Regions from separate parts of the Sporosarcina sp. FSL K6-2383 genome, predicted to be linked through region 2. Evidence: riboswitches for the same ligand, from Rfam matches in the RefSeq annotation. Region 2 holds a riboswitch; the other holds the start of a gene.

Region 1 (7,811 bases), 1.1 Mb from region 2:
GTAGGACGCGCTTTTTTCATCATTGACACGACTTTTCCATCATGCTCCCACAAAAACACTTCTTGTTCACTAATAAACAAGGACACACGTTTTTTCACCTCTTCTAAAGATGTAATTGGTAGCCCAGTATCCTCCTCAAATATCGTAAACCATCCCTCAATCAGCGGAGAATCCCTCTCATCCGCAAGACGCCATTTTCCAGGACTTTGTTGCAAAGCTTTATTTACTTTATCTAGCCGATACAATCCTTGATCCATCAACAATTTATGAACTGTTCCTGTTTTTACTTCCCATTTCTCTGCAAAACGGTATGCCCATGCCTTCAGGCTAATGACAGAACTCATTTCAATCCTAAATTCCACCAGTTTTTTTATTAATACATCTACGATTCCTTCTATTCGCTTTTCATCCACAATAATGAGATTTAGTGGATGTGGTGGTGTCATTTGCATTAATGCCAACACTTTCCCATCCTCTTCTATCGTCGCCATAAAAGGATTGTCATAACGACCAGCTTTGATGGCTTGTAACACACCGAAAAACAGGCTGTAGACATCTTCTTTTTCTGTCAAAATCGGCTCTGCTTGTAACGCAAAGTCATGCACATCGGCATACTGTCTAAATTCCATTGCCATCCCCCTCGCTAAAATGCTATTTAAAAAAGGATATGCACCTTCCTCAAAAATAGAAAGGTACCATATCCTTTAAATTACCCGAATGTTTCGCCACTGTCTAGGCTTAATTGCCACTCAATACCGAACTTGTCCGTTATTTGGCCATAGCATTTGCTGAAAAATGTTTCTTGTAGCTCCAAGTTTACCTTGCCGCCTTCTTTCAGTTTACTGAACACAGATTTAATTTCATTCTCATCTTTACTGACGACTGCAAGCGTAATGTTATTTCCTAGGGTGAAAGGTGATCCTGGAAAAGTATCGGAAAACATCACATTACTACCGCTAATGTTAAGCCGTGTGTGCATCACTAAATTCTTCGCTTCTTCTGGAAGAGGATACTCTGGATTGGGTGGCCCTTCTCCGAACGTCATAATTTTGGGTGCTTCTGTTTCAAAAACCTCTGCATAAAACCCTACTGCTTCACGACAATTTCCATTAAAATTAAAATACACATCAATAGCCATTTTTCCACTCCTTCTTTTTTCATACTAAGCCTATTTTATCATTAAAATAGTAAAATCTAAATAGACCACACAGAATTGTTCCCCAAAATGAGGACAATAAAACATACAAGGACGAAATAGAATATAAAAAGACATGCATCCGCAAAGATGCACATCTCTAACTATGTATCACAGGTACTCATTCACCAAAACATCGGCTTTTGTACCATCAACCATAACATGAGGAGCATTAGGCCAAGATAAACCCATGACGTGGTCATCAACCTTTTGAGAATATCAGTTTTATCGGCATCAGGATTATGAAACCGACGCAATACAATTGTAAAGCCTTTTGATAAGAAAACACCTGATAAAAGTAAAACAGCAAGCGTTAGGATCACCCATGATGTAGTCCATGGATAAGGTCCAAAAATCAGTAGCAAGACACCACTAACTACAAGGACATGCCCTGCATGCATAACGATTCGAATGACAACCTTAATTACGGATAAATATGCTTGTTCTATGCCAGCTTCAACACCATGTAGACGCTTGATAACCGGCATCAAAATTGTTAACGGACCAATGGACAGAACTGCACTCAGCACATGGAGAAAAACAATTATTCCGTAGATTTCCGATTTCATCTCACGATTACTTCGCTATCGGGCTAAATTCATGTACCCACACGCTCATCTTCGGAATCCATGGCATTTTTGCATGCATAGACAAAATCGCTTGTTTGTACTCCTCCATGTTCGTGTAGCCCTCTTGCTGTGCGTGTTCGTCCGTCATTTCACCAAGTGTTTGTGAATAAAGTGCATCCACTTTAAACTCTTTGCCATCCAGCACCATAATTTCTCCAGGATATGCGTAAACACCATTACGGCGCGTAGCCGTTTTTTTGCCGTTCAATACTTTTTGAACATCTTCAGGGATTGTGACAAGTCGTTCAATCGAGCATGTTTTTTCAGGAAAATCAGTCATTTAAATCGCTCCTTATACTATAATTACTTCTATCTTTATCATAACGATTTCCGTTTGTTTTTGCGACAATTCAGAGGATGAAATCACTTCATTATAATAAAAAAACATTCCCAGACACTTATCGTTCACATTTAACCCACATAAAGTTCACTCTCACCAGCTTCCGATTTCTGTGAAGGGCAAAAGGAAGGCTCAGTCCATTAAATTTCAACTGAGCCTATCCAACTTTTTATATTTGTTTCAATAAATTCGCCATTTCTATGGCAACTGTACCCGCATCCCAGCCTTTATTGCCAGCTTTCGTCCCAGCACGTTCAATTGCTTGCTCAATTGTATCTGTCGTTAAGACACCGAAAATAACGGGAACTCCTTCTTGCATATTAATGGCGGCGACGCCTTTTGCCACTTCATTACACACAAAATCGAAATGTGGTGTTGCGCCACGAATCACCGTACCAAGCGTAATGACAGCATCGTATTTCCCCGAAGCAGCCATTTTTTTTGCCACAAGCGGAATTTCATAAGCACCCGGCACCCAAGCAACCGCCGTATCACTTTCAGCAACACCGTGACGGCGCAATGCATCTTCCGCGCCATCTAACAGTTTTCCCGTAATAAATTCATTAAATCTCGCAACGACGATTCCGATTTTCAATCCTGTTCCAACTAAATGTCCTTCGTAAATTGTTCCCATCATAAATCCCCCTTAAAATTCAATATCAGCGACATGCTTGATACGTTTTTCATTTTCTCTGCAATAGGCAATCAGTTCCTGTATCGTCAAAATAACAAGATTCAATCGTTCCGCTATCTCTTTCAACTGCGGACCTCTTGCCATCGTTCCATCGACATTCATAATTTCACAAATAACACCGACTGGTTCTGCTCCAGCCAGCCTAGCCAAGTCAATAGCAGCCTCTGTATGGCCTGCCCGTTTCAGGACTCCACCCTCTTTTGCAATCAATGGAAAAATATGTCCCGGTCTTCTAAAATCTGTTGGGCCAGCATCACTTCCAAGCATTTTCAATACAGTCTCTGAACGTTCAAACGCGGAGATTCCGGTGTGACATTCCGAGTGATCAATGCTGATGGTAAATGCAGTTCCGTGCACATCACTATTATTTTCTGTCATGAGCCCAAGTTCGAGCTGTCGTGATTTCTTCTCATCTATCGGCACGCAGATAAGTCCACGGCCTTCCGTTGCCATAAAGTTAATCATTTCAGGTGTAGCAAATTCTCCGAGGGCAACAAAGTCCCCTTCATTTTCCCTGTCCTCGTCATCAACGACGATAATTGCTTTCCCTTTTTTCAGTTCTTCGACTGCTATTTCAACAGTAGTATACATCTGTTGTCCTCCCTTAACCGAGGAATCCACTGGTGATGAGTGTATCCATTGTTAAACCACCTGCTGAATTCTCTTTGTTTGTAGTCATTAGCCGTTCAATATATTTTGCGAGCATGTCACATTCAACGTTCACTCGATCCCCGTTTCGTTTTCTGCTTATGATTGAATCATCTTGCGTGACCGGAATGAGTGAGATGATAAATCCTTTATCGGTCACACCAAAGACAGTCAGTGAAGTTCCATCCACTGTTACAGAACCTTTTGGGATAAAATACTTTAACAGGTTAGCCTCTACACTGATTTCTACATACACAGCATTTTCTTTCTGTCTAATCAAAATAATTTCGCCTGTGCCATCAACATGTCCACTGACGAGATGACCACCGAAACGACCATCCGCCGCCATCGCTCTTTCTAGATTGACGGGACTTCCCGCACGCAACGCTTGGAGTGTTGTCGCCTTAACTGTTTCCGGCATGACATCCGCTGTAAATTGGTTGCTTGAGAAGTGTGAGACCGTCAAACAAACACCGTTCACCGCAATACTATCTCCTTTTTTAACATCGCTTAGCACTTTGCTACAACGGATCGATAGTTGCAATGAATTCGTCGCTGGCCTTACCGCTGAAACTGTTCCGATTTCTTCAATAATTCCAGTAAACAATTACTGTCAATCCTCCTTCACGAACCTGGCATGCAATCGAAAATCATCCCCGATTTGTGGCACATCTAAAAAACGGAGTGATTCGTCACCCGGTTCCGTGTATTGTCCATGAATAAAGAAGCATCATTGCTAATCAGTTTCCGACTCTTATAGAAGCGGAGAACTTCTGCTGAATCAAGTTAAAACGGGTAAAAAATAATTGTTGCTACAGCACCGTCAGTGACGATATTTGCTGTTGTTGGCGTCCTAGGATGCCGGTCTAAAAATAATTCGAATTGGATTCTTTCCACCATGGGGCAAACGGGTGGTGAGGAAAGGGTTATCATGAAGTACGGTTTGTATGCCGACCAAAATAGCATCATGGGTATGGCGGAGGTGATGGACATCGGTTCTAGCTGCATCCGAAGTAATCCATTTGCTGTCCCCAGTCTGCGTTGAAAGACAACCGTCGAGAGTTGCGGCGGCTTTCAAGGTGACATACGGCTTCCCGTAGTAATTAATAAGGTGAAAAAATGCTCGATTCATCTGCTCTGCCTCTTCCTGTAAAATGCCGGTGGCAACTTCAATTTCGGCAACTTTAAGAAGCCCGATTCCTGTTCCGTTGGCGGAAGGATTCGGTGAATTCTGTCCTATTGCACTGTGCGCCAGTCCAAGAGTAATTCCCATACAATATCTATGGTCCATCAGCATTCCTCCTTTCACTGTTATGAAAGGGCAGAGATCAATTGCGCCTCGGCGTAATTGCGTCCAGATTTTTTCGAGCAGGCTCGAAAAGTTCCATTGAAAATCTGTGACATCCGCCGGAGGCTTTAACTTGATTCAATTGGGACTTGATCCCACTGAATCAAGTTAAATAAGCATCATACGTATAGTCAAACAACTTCTCCCATCCAGACTTTAACTGTCGGTGCCGGAATTTCACCAGCTCCACCGCCTTCCAACAAGGAAGGACGGGTCACGGACTAACGAGCAATTGCTCGATCACCGCCGGTAAGGAATTTCACCTTGCCCCGAAGAGTTTTTCTAAAACGTATTTATGTTAAGTTAGCATACTACCTCAATTTAAGCAAAAAAAAAGACCTAGTTCCGATTGAACGGAGCTAAGTCTCTGCTAGGTTTCTAACTTATTTCTTCAAATCTTCAATTGATGTAATGTCCATATACTGTGGCACAACTAGCCCAGTTTTAACACCTTCCATGTTAACACCAAGTTCTTCAAATTTGCCTGCAAATTTTTCAGCATATGTTTTATGCGTCAATGGTAACCATGCTGCAAGCGATGCATCTGCACTGCCATCCGCTACCGCTGTCCATAAAGGACCTGCCTCAACTTGAACCAGTGTTACATTATATCCCATAGCTTCCAACACTAATTTAATCACATTATGGCTAGCAATTTCGCTATCCCATGCCACATAAGCTAGTTTGATTTTATCGCCTTCTACTTTATCTACACCAGCAGTCCACTCAGCGACTTTATCTTCATTGGCATCAATCCAATTTTGTGCAGCAACATCTTCTTTTTCACCTTCTTGAATAGCAATCATCACTTCACCCATGTCAGCTTCTGTCCAGTTGAACTGTGACAAAATCTGATGTGCTTCTGGTAAATCATCCGCAAGTCCAAGTCTACCAATTGTACGAATTTGTTCTTCTTCACCGTATACACCTTTTGGATCTTCAAGATATTTCAGATCGTATTCAGCAAACTTCCAATGCGGCGTCCATCCTGTTACAACAATTGGTTCTTCTTTATCGTAGGCTTTTTTCAAAGCTGCCGTCATTGCTGCGCCTGAACCTGTTACTAAGTCGTAATCATCCAAGCCATACTCTCCAATTGCTTTTTCAGTCGCTTCCATAATACCTGCACCTGGGTCAATCCCAGTAATTTTATAGTCTAGTGACTCACCAACAGATTTTGTTGATTCCGTCCCTGAATCTGTACCTGCCTTGTCATCACTGTTACCACATGCCGCAAGTCCTACTGCCAGTAGAGCAACCGCTCCGAGTCCTAAAACCTTTTTCGTCAATTTCATAATGTAGTTCCCCCTTGTTTTTTCTTTCCGGCGTGCTGTGTAACGCGATCCAAAATAATTGCCACAATAACAATGGCGAGACCTGCTTCAAATCCAACACCCGTTTTTAATTGTGTAACAGCCCGGTATACTTCTTCACCAAGGCCCGGTGCACCAACCATAGAAGCAATAACCACCATGGATAATGACAGCATGATACTTTGATTGACACCTGCCATAATCGTTGGTTTGGCTAACGGAATTTGTGTTTTCACTAACCGCTGCCAAGTTGTCGAACCAAACGCTTCTGTTGCCTCAATCAAATCTTTTGGAACTTGTTCAATACCGAGCATCGTCAAACGAATGGTTGGCGGCATTGAAAATATAACTGATGCAACCACTCCCGGAACGACTCCAATATTGAAAAAGAAAATTGCTGGTAGCAAGTAAACAAAAGCAGGCATCGTCTGCATAAGATCCAAAACAGGATTAATGACTTTACGTGCTCGTGCTTGCTGCGAACCCCAAATACCAAGTGGAATTCCAATCACAATCGCTATCGCAACGGAAGTAACCACTAGCGCCAGCATCTGTAGCATCGAATACCAATAGCCTAAATAATCGATGAACAATAAGCCGATAAGCGACATCAAAGCAATCCGCCGCGTGGAGATTAACCACGCGAGCAAGGAGAATAGAACGGCAAGCAGAATCGATGGCACCATACTAAGTCCTTCCACTGACCCTTCAACAATCCCCGCAAGTAAATCTGCAATACCATCAAACACAGTGCCAAATGTAGTCACGAGCCAGTCGACCCCATTATCAATCCAATCCGCAAACGGTATACGAGGTAAGTTATTCATTTGATTCCACCTCCGAATCGGTTTGTTCGATGGTATCAGCAACGCCATCATTATTAATAAACTGATTGTCGCCAGCCAATGCGCCGATCAGTGCACCGCGAATAATAATTCCTTGTAACTTGTTATCCTCATTTACTACAGCGACAGGTATGGTTGCTGTTGAAACGATATCAAATAGATCAATTAGCAATGTATCCGCAGACATCATCGGTAGATCGCTAATGAGAACTTCCTGCAGTGTTTTTCCTGATTCAGTTGCAGCTACTGCATCCTGCGCCGTTACCGCACCCAGTAGACGATTCCCTTTATCCACCACATAGATGGATGAAATCCCAAGGCGTTTCATCAGTCGTAGCGCAACCCTAGGACCACGGTCGATTTGAACTGTGTCAGCCTTTATCATAATATGACCTGCTGTCAATACCTTAGACAAATCAACATCCTCAACGAAACGTTCAACATATTCATTCGATGGACTCATTAATATTTCCTCAGGCGTCCCAATTTGAACGATTTCGCCATCTTTCATTAACGCAATCCGATCTCCAATTCGCAGTGCTTCATCTAAATCATGGGTAATGAAAATAATTGTTTTTCCCATATCATTATGAAGCTGCAATAATTCGTCTTGCATATCTTTTCGGATGAGTGGATCGAGTGCACTAAAAGCCTCATCCATTAACAAAATATCTGGACCGTTTGCAAGTGCTCTTGCAAGACCAACACGTTGCTGCATCCCACCACTTAATTGATTTGGATACTGATCCTCATAACCAGCAAGGCCAACAAGTTTCAGAGATTCTTTTGCTTTTTCCTG
Region 2 (7,811 bases):
AAAGAATCTTCCCCCGTTGTAATATAGCCGGAATTGCTTAATAATGTGGCTGCTTCGTCAAAGTGCTCGACAGTTAATTTGGGTAATATACCAAAATAAGCTTTTAATCCATAGTATTCAACATCTTGTAATGTCTGTCCCGAGCGTTTCCCACGTAGCAAGTGGAATCCTGCATAAATTGTTCGCTCACCATCTAGCTTCTGAATGATTGTTAATAGGATTGAAGAAAGTTTCATAATAAATTCCTCCACAAAACAAATTCTTTTTGTTGAAAACTGTAGTCAATATCATTAGAATGAAGAATGAAGTAAATTGTTTGTACGGAGAAAAGAGGAGAGAAAGACTATGCCTAAATATACAATCGTCGATCAGGATACATGCATCGCATGTGGCGCTTGTGGAGCAGCAGCCCCAGATATTTACGATTATGATGATGAAGGAATTGCTTACGTTATCCTCGATGATAACACGGGTACAGTGGAAGTTCCAGAAGAACTGCTGGAGGATTTGGAAGATGCATTTGATGGTTGCCCAACCGATTCAATCAAAATCGCAGATGCGCCATTCGATGGCGATGCGTTAAAATACGAAGACTGATTGGCCATTTAAATGATGAAAGCCCGTGTAGAAAATATTCTGCACGGGCTTTCTTTATGGCTAAATTGTGACAGATGAACGACCGCATAAGATTACCGAAAAATGCGTAGGGTGCGATAAAGTCGCATCCCTACGCATCAAGAAATTCCGGTAATTTTATAGCAATAGTAATCCAAGAGTTACTGCACACAGTATACTTAAATTATGACGTTAATCATTTACGCCATCAATTGAGTTCGTTGCTGGATAATCCACTTTTTCATGCTCTTGAAAAGCAACATTGTAATCGCCATAAGCATAATTCCTTTTATTACATTAAAAGGTAGAACTCCCAAGACGATAAAAGTAGATAACTCACTACCTACCATTGCTGGGAAATTCATGAAATATGTGTACATTGGTAAAAACAGTACATAATTCAAAACGCTCATACCGACAGCCATAGCAACAGTTCCAGCAATCAGCCCAGCTGCCAAACCTTTAGATGATTTGAATTTATTGTGGATGAAATAGATGGGCATGATGAATAATACACCTGTCGCGAAGTTCGCAATTTCTCCTACTGGAACGCCTGTTGGACTTCCTGACATAAACCAGTGCATGACGTTCTTGATCAATTCTACAAGAATACCTGCTACCGGCCCCATTGTCATAATGGCTAGTACTGCCGGAATTTCCCCAAAATCGATTTTCAAGAATCCTGGTAATGCTGGCAACGGGAAATTGAATTGCATCAATATCGTTCCAATACTCCCAAGGATTGCGATGAGAATCATCTTTCTTAATTTCTTGTTGTTCATTGTGTTCCTCTCTCCTTTTGCGATTCACTTCAAAAGAGGAAAGGCCGTTCCGTCAATCATATCTACAAAAAATCCCTAAAGCTAAATAAGCTCAAGGGATTGTTAAAGGTATATTTAAAGTAACGTTTTAAAGAAGCCTATTTCTCCTTCTTTAATTCGTACTTAAATAAGCACCCTTTTTGTGGACAACACAAAAAGACGGCCGCACCTTCACCTTCTCCCATCCAGACTATACTGTCGGCTCTGGAATCACACCAGAATCAGCTGTTAAGCTCGCGGGCTAAGAAGAGAAACTCTCCATTTCCGCCGGTCGGGAATTACACCCTGCCCCGAAGATGAATCAATATTTTATTACTACTCTAGTATATACAGCAAAAAGCGCTTTGTAAACTTTATTGTTTACAAAGCGCTTTATTTGTTTTATCTGGGTACAGGATGTGTTTGAATTGCCTCTGATTAATATGATTTTTGTATTCATTTCGCCGATTTTGGAGAAAGGGTTTTCTGTATCTGACGCATCATTTTATAAAATACATCGGTTTATTCTCCAGCTGGTTCTGGTAACACAGTTGTTAAATCATAATGGAGGAAAGTCGGTTGCATCACGTTTTCTAAACGCACTTGCTTGTTAAAGTTTTTAGCCGTTAACATGAACCCTTCTAGCATCGCACTCACTTCATCTTGATTCAAGATGGACAAATTTAGTGGCTCTGTAAAGGTAATTACCGCAACTCCCTCTCTCTCCTGCACAGTATATATAATACCTTTCGGCACATCTTTCATTTCCAAAAGTGCTGCTTCAATTGTTCCTCCATGCTCCATTTCTGGAGTACTAAAAGCTTCGACTTCCCGTGCGTCAGATTTAATTTCAGCACTTTTTTCTTTCACATTATCCATCGACATTTCAGCTTGGATACTTACTGAATCGGCTGACTCGTTAACGCTATCATACATCGCGCTATCATTTTGCTGTAGCATTGAGGGAATAAGTAAACTAAAAACAAGTAATGCCGCTACCGCCACCAAAGCAGCCATCCACTTTTTAGATATTGTTCGACGAGGGGATTGCAGTCGTTCGTCTTGTTTTAATCGTGCCAATATGTCCGACGACAGGCGCTCATCTTGAATATCTGGCATATTGCGCAGAAGGCTGTCAATCTTGCTGTCGTCCCATTTACTGTCGGTCATCTCGTTTCCCCCCTTCTGTAGGAAGAGCATTCAACTTCTTTTGTAATGCTTTGATTGCCCGGTGTTGTGTAGTCTTTACTTTACCTTCTGTCCAACTGAGAATTTCCGCTGTTTCAGCAATCGATAAATCTTGAAAATAGCGCATCGTAATGACCATTTTTTGGTCACCCGTACAAGTATTCAATGCTTGTAAAAGAAGCTTCATCTCTTCACTAAGTGTGACCAATTCTTCCGGTAAAATCCCCGTTGAAACAAGCTCACTTTTTTCCCAGTCAAATTTATCGAATAGATGCTTTTTACGGATAGCATTTTTTCTGAAATGGTCAATTGCAACATTTTTCGCAATGGAAAAAAGCCACGTCTTTTCAGAACTTTTCCCTTCAAAACCGCTATATGCTCGCAATACCCTCACGTACACTTCATGTACGAGATCTTCAGCGTGATCACGATCTCTCGTCAAATAGATGAGAAACTTGAACACATCTTGATGGTATTGCTCATAAAGTCGGTGGAAAACGGAGTCGTCCATGAAATACCCCCGTTCTATACATTAGTCGTTATTCAAGCTAAATAGTTACAACTTTTTCAAAGGCAATGTACAGCTGAAAATAGTACCACTATGTTCTCCTCTGCTCGCCGTGATTGCTCCGCTATGCGAATCAATAATATTTTTAGCGATGGCAAGGCCTAAGCCTGTTCCACCCTTCCCCCTTGTCCTCGCCTTATCCGCCTTATAGAAACGTTCAAAAATATACGGCAGATCTTCTTCTGGAATACCAACACCCGTATCTGTAACTGTCATTTCAATTGTATCGACATATTTCTCAACACGCAATGTGACATTCCCGCCATCGGGTGTGTGACGGATTGCATTGTCAATTAAATTCGTAAACACTTGCTCAATTCGATCTTCGTCAACATTTGAAACGATTTCTTCATCCTTCGGAACATCAAATAACAACTCCACATTAGCATCACGTGCAACTTGCATGAATTTATTCACTATCCGATCGAGGAAAGGAATCATCGACACATCGTCTTTGTACAGTCGCATATGCCCAGATTCCATCCGTGCGAGGTCGAGTAAATCTGTTACAAGTCTGCCCATCCGCTTAGATTCATCATGAATAATTTGGACCATCTCATTACGCTCTTCATCATTCGTCGTAACGCCATCAATTATCGCCTCACTATACCCCTGGAGCATCGAAATCGGTGTCCGTAGCTCATGTGAAACGTTAGCAATGAAATCTGATCGTAGCTTGTCCAGCTTATGCTGATCCGTCATATCACGGAGAACCGCTACTACCCCGCGAATATCACTCCCACTATAAAGGGGACTAATCGAAACTGCGTAAAAGCGACCTCCTAGCTCCAATTCATCCTCAACTTCTTCCGCAAACGTGACGACATGATCAAGCATATGGTAAATTTCCGGTGGAATGGTGTTTTCCTCATCCTGCGCGCCGCTTTTAAAATACCAATTTTGTAATAAGCGCTCCGCCTGCGGGTTGCTCAATAAAATCGTATAATCCCGATTGAACGTAATAACTGCGTCCGTCATAGACGTTAAAATGCTGGAAAGCTGTTCCTTTTCTTGGTTGATTAATTCTACATGATATTTAAGCTGTCTGCCCATTTGATTGAATGCCGTTGCAAGCTGACCAATTTCATCATTTTGCGCAACAGGCAGTCGTGTATCAAAATTGCCTTTCGATAATTCAAAAGCAGCTTGTCTCATTCCGCGTAAAGGAGATGTAATTCTTGTCGATAAGAAAAACGCAAAAAAAGTTGTTAAAACAAAAGCAATAAACGCTGACAAGAATACGATATTTGTTGTTTCCTTCGTCGCTCGATGAACAGCTTCTAAACTTTGATAGATGATAACCGAACCAGCAATTACTTGTTCCTGTTCAAATGGGTAGGCTAGCACAAGATATTGCTCCATTACATCACTTTCCTCGATGGAAGGCAATATCATCTCTTTTACAATTGGCGTAACTTTTTCTTGATTGGACGAGAAGATGGTTTCAGATAGGATTTTACTTTCGATTTGCTCCTTATTCAGCCCCAGCTGGAAAGAATATGTTATTTCCCCATCATTATCTACAATCATAGCATCTACTTCATCACCAAGGATATCTTCAATAATGAGTTGCATCGAAGATTCACTTTCATGATCCACAACAACTTTTCCAATCGTCATAGCATCCCTTCGCAATGAGTCCTCTGCTTGTTGCGTATGAAAATCATCGAGAAATTCCAGCAACAATGCCGTCACAACAAACAGAACAAAGGAAACGAGAAGCAATATGGTTGCCCACAGCTTCCCGACGATTGAATTCCATATTCTATTCATTGTGTGGAACCTCAAATTTATAGCCCACACCCCAAACGGTGACAATCATTTTCGCAGCACGTTCGGAAACACGACTTAGTTTTTCACGCAGCCGCTTAACATGCGTATCGACTGTGCGAAGATCACCGAAAAATTCGTAGTGCCACACTTCTTTTAATAGCTGCTCCCGGTCGAATACTTTGTCTGGTGATTTCGCTAAGAAATAAAGCAATTCATATTCCTTCGGCGTAAGATTCACTTCATTGCCGTCTGCGGTTACACGATGCGCATCGTTATCTATCGTCAACTGCGGGAACACAACAAGATCTTTCGACGAAGAAGCTGATGCGGCCCCGTGAAATGTCACAGATCTTCTAAGAATTGCTTTAACCCGCAAAACCACTTCACGCGGACTGAACGGTTTAACTATGTAGTCATCGGCACCCGATTCAAACCCAGTTACACGATCAGCTTCCTCGCCCTTTGCTGTAAGCATAATAACGGGCGTCATGATTTTCTTTTCTCTTAGCTCCTGCAACACCTCAAGACCATCTTTTTCAGGCATCATTAAATCTAATAAGATACCGTCGTAATGAGTCGTCAATGCTTTTTCAAGCGCTTCAGCCCCATCAACCGCTTCTTCGATTTCATAGCCTTCGCGTGTAAGATACATATTTAACAGACGACGAATCCGCTCCTCGTCATCCACCACTAACAACGTCACTTTTTCTTCCACAACTCATTACCCCTTTCAACATCCATCTATATCCATTGTACAAGCCGCCTTGTAAAAAAGAAACTACAAAGCGTAATCCTACTAATCCGCCGGAGGCTTTGACTAATTTCAGTCAAAAAGACTGCACGGCGTCCAGTGAACAACCGTGCAGTCTCAAGTCAGAAGGTTAAATTAAGCGTATGAATGCAATCCTGCAATGATTAAGTTCACCGCGATCAAATTAAACATAATAATGATGAAACCGATGACCGCAAGCCACGCTGATTTTTCGCCTTCCCAACCACGTGATAAACGCACGTGGAGAAACGCTGCATAAAATAGCCATGTAATAAGTGCCCATACTTCTTTCGGATCCCATCCCCAGAATCTAGACCATGCTTCATGTGCCCAGATCATAGCGAAAATGAGTGCCCCAAGTGTAAAGATAGGGAAACCAATTACAACGGCACGATAACCAATTTCGTCCATCAGCTGTGAATTTGCCTTTTTGGCGAACGGCTGGAACAATGACGCAATCGGACGTCGGAAGATGAGCCTAAGAATGATATACAGTATAGTTCCTATTGCGACTGACCACACGAATGTCGTTAGCGTCTTCGCATTGACGATAGCTGGCATTTCCGCCCATGGCGTCATGGCGCCCGGCGTTAATGATTCAGATTGATTCATACCGAATAACGGTGGATAGTTATAGCTGATTTCGGCTGGCATTTCATTTTTATCGATATATGAAAATTGCGCTTCATAGCCAGTTAGTTTAAATGTTGTCGATGACAATACAAAACCAATCACTAGGATAAGCGTAAACATGACTGCTTCTAACCAAAAGCGTTGTTTTGATTTCTTAGTCATATCAATATTTTTCAGCAAGAAAATGAGTCCAGCAACCGCACTGATAGCAAGGATTGCTTCACCAAGCGCTGCTGTAATCACGTGAATCGTCAACCAATAACTTTGGAGTGCCGGGATGAGTGGCGTAATCTCCTTTGGAAACATGCTTGCATAGGCAATGATAATAACCGCTATCGGCAATGCAAACAATCCAAGTGATGGTGTCCGATAAAGGAAAAATAACAGAATGAATGCTCCGACAAGCATCATGCCAAATGCAGTCGTAAATTCAAACATATTACTAACTGGCGCATGGCCAGAAGCTATCCACCGAGTGATGAAATAGCCAACATGAGAAATAAACCCAATGATTGTAATCGTTATCCCGATTTTTCCCCATCTATTATTTTTATAAGTTGCTTCCGATTTCGCGCCTTTTACCGCACCACTAAAAAATGCTGTTGCGATAAGGTAAGCAATAAATGAAACCAGAAGTAAATTAGCACTTAACGCTGCAAATCCCATTATGATTGCTCTCCTTCCTTATCTTCCAAAATAGCATCTGTATCCTGCCTATCCGTATAAGTAGGTAATGCCGCATGTTCTTTCACCTGATCCAACTCCTGTTTCAACTTGAACCAGTTTTTATTCGTATGTCCAGCAACTAACAGCTCGTTGCCAGTTCCTTGTTGAATCCAAATTCTTCTATGGTTCCAATAGGCACCCTGTGCAACACCAATCATAAAGATAATTCCTCCGAGAAGAATGACGTATAGCGTCTTATCCTTACGAATCGTTAACCCTGAAATATCACGTGTTTCTGCACTGACAAACTTCACTTTATAATCATTTTGCTCGGTTTCAAGTGTTTGCTGGATTGCGACAAAACTTCTTTCACCAGCTGGCTTGTCAGGCGTCTTCATCTCAAAGATAAAAGCAGGATTATTTGGAATTGGCGTTTTCGTATCCGGTTCTCCATCTGTCATAACAAAATCAGGATAATAATCCATCAATGTAACAGTTGCACCGTCTTCCAATTGATAGTTCTTAGCAGGTTCAGCTAAGTCAACCGTGAACTGACCATAGGTTTTATCAGTTTCCTTTTCTGTTAATTGGAACGTCATTGATTTTAATTCATCGAGACGATAATCCATTTGGAATACGTTAAAGCCATCGAATTTCAGTGGTTTGTTAACGATAATAGAATAGTCCTTCACGAATTCAAAATCGCTAGAGCCTACTAGTGCATCATCAGGTATTTTATAAAGCGCAACATCCGTCTGATAATTACTCGCAATCATCCCCACACGTTCTATTGCCT

Evidence for each region. Region 2 has a riboswitch for FMN ahead of MKZ10_RS08720 (ECF transporter S component). Riboswitches for the same ligand answer to the same signal wherever they lie in the genome.
Region 1: it holds a riboswitch for FMN, as region 2 does, so the genes downstream of both, MKZ10_RS13880 (dihydrofolate reductase family protein) here and MKZ10_RS08720 (ECF transporter S component) in region 2, are expected to answer to the same signal.

Annotation. Positions count from the first base shown of each region.
Region 1 covers NZ_CP152017.1:2,809,691-2,817,501, forward strand. Annotated here, with positions in the region: gene MKZ10_RS13845 (GNAT family N-acetyltransferase) at 1-629, opposite strand, end outside; gene MKZ10_RS13850 (VOC family protein) at 710-1,138, opposite strand; gene MKZ10_RS13855 (hypothetical protein) at 1,321-1,764, opposite strand; gene MKZ10_RS13860 (ASCH domain-containing protein) at 1,772-2,104, opposite strand; gene ribE (6,7-dimethyl-8-ribityllumazine synthase) at 2,334-2,798, opposite strand; gene ribB (3,4-dihydroxy-2-butanone-4-phosphate synthase) at 2,811-3,449, opposite strand; gene ribE (riboflavin synthase) at 3,463-4,113, opposite strand; gene MKZ10_RS13880 (dihydrofolate reductase family protein) at 4,360-4,797, opposite strand; FMN riboswitch at 4,988-5,135, opposite strand; gene MKZ10_RS13885 (glycine betaine ABC transporter substrate-binding protein) at 5,238-6,149, opposite strand; gene MKZ10_RS13890 (proline/glycine betaine ABC transporter permease) at 6,146-6,994, opposite strand; gene MKZ10_RS13895 (glycine betaine/L-proline ABC transporter ATP-binding protein) at 6,987-7,811, opposite strand, start outside.
Region 2 covers NZ_CP152017.1:1,746,020-1,753,830, reverse strand. Annotated here, with positions in the region: gene MKZ10_RS08730 (helix-turn-helix domain-containing protein) at 1-236, opposite strand, end outside; gene MKZ10_RS08725 (ferredoxin) at 346-597, shown strand; gene MKZ10_RS08720 (ECF transporter S component) at 816-1,397, opposite strand; FMN riboswitch at 1,606-1,738, opposite strand; gene MKZ10_RS08715 (hypothetical protein) at 1,938-2,585, opposite strand; gene sigX (RNA polymerase sigma factor SigX) at 2,572-3,114, opposite strand; gene MKZ10_RS08705 (ATP-binding protein) at 3,160-4,944, opposite strand; gene MKZ10_RS08700 (response regulator transcription factor) at 4,937-5,659, opposite strand; gene ccsB (c-type cytochrome biogenesis protein CcsB) at 5,831-7,015, opposite strand; gene MKZ10_RS08690 (cytochrome c biogenesis protein ResB) at 7,015-7,811, opposite strand, start outside.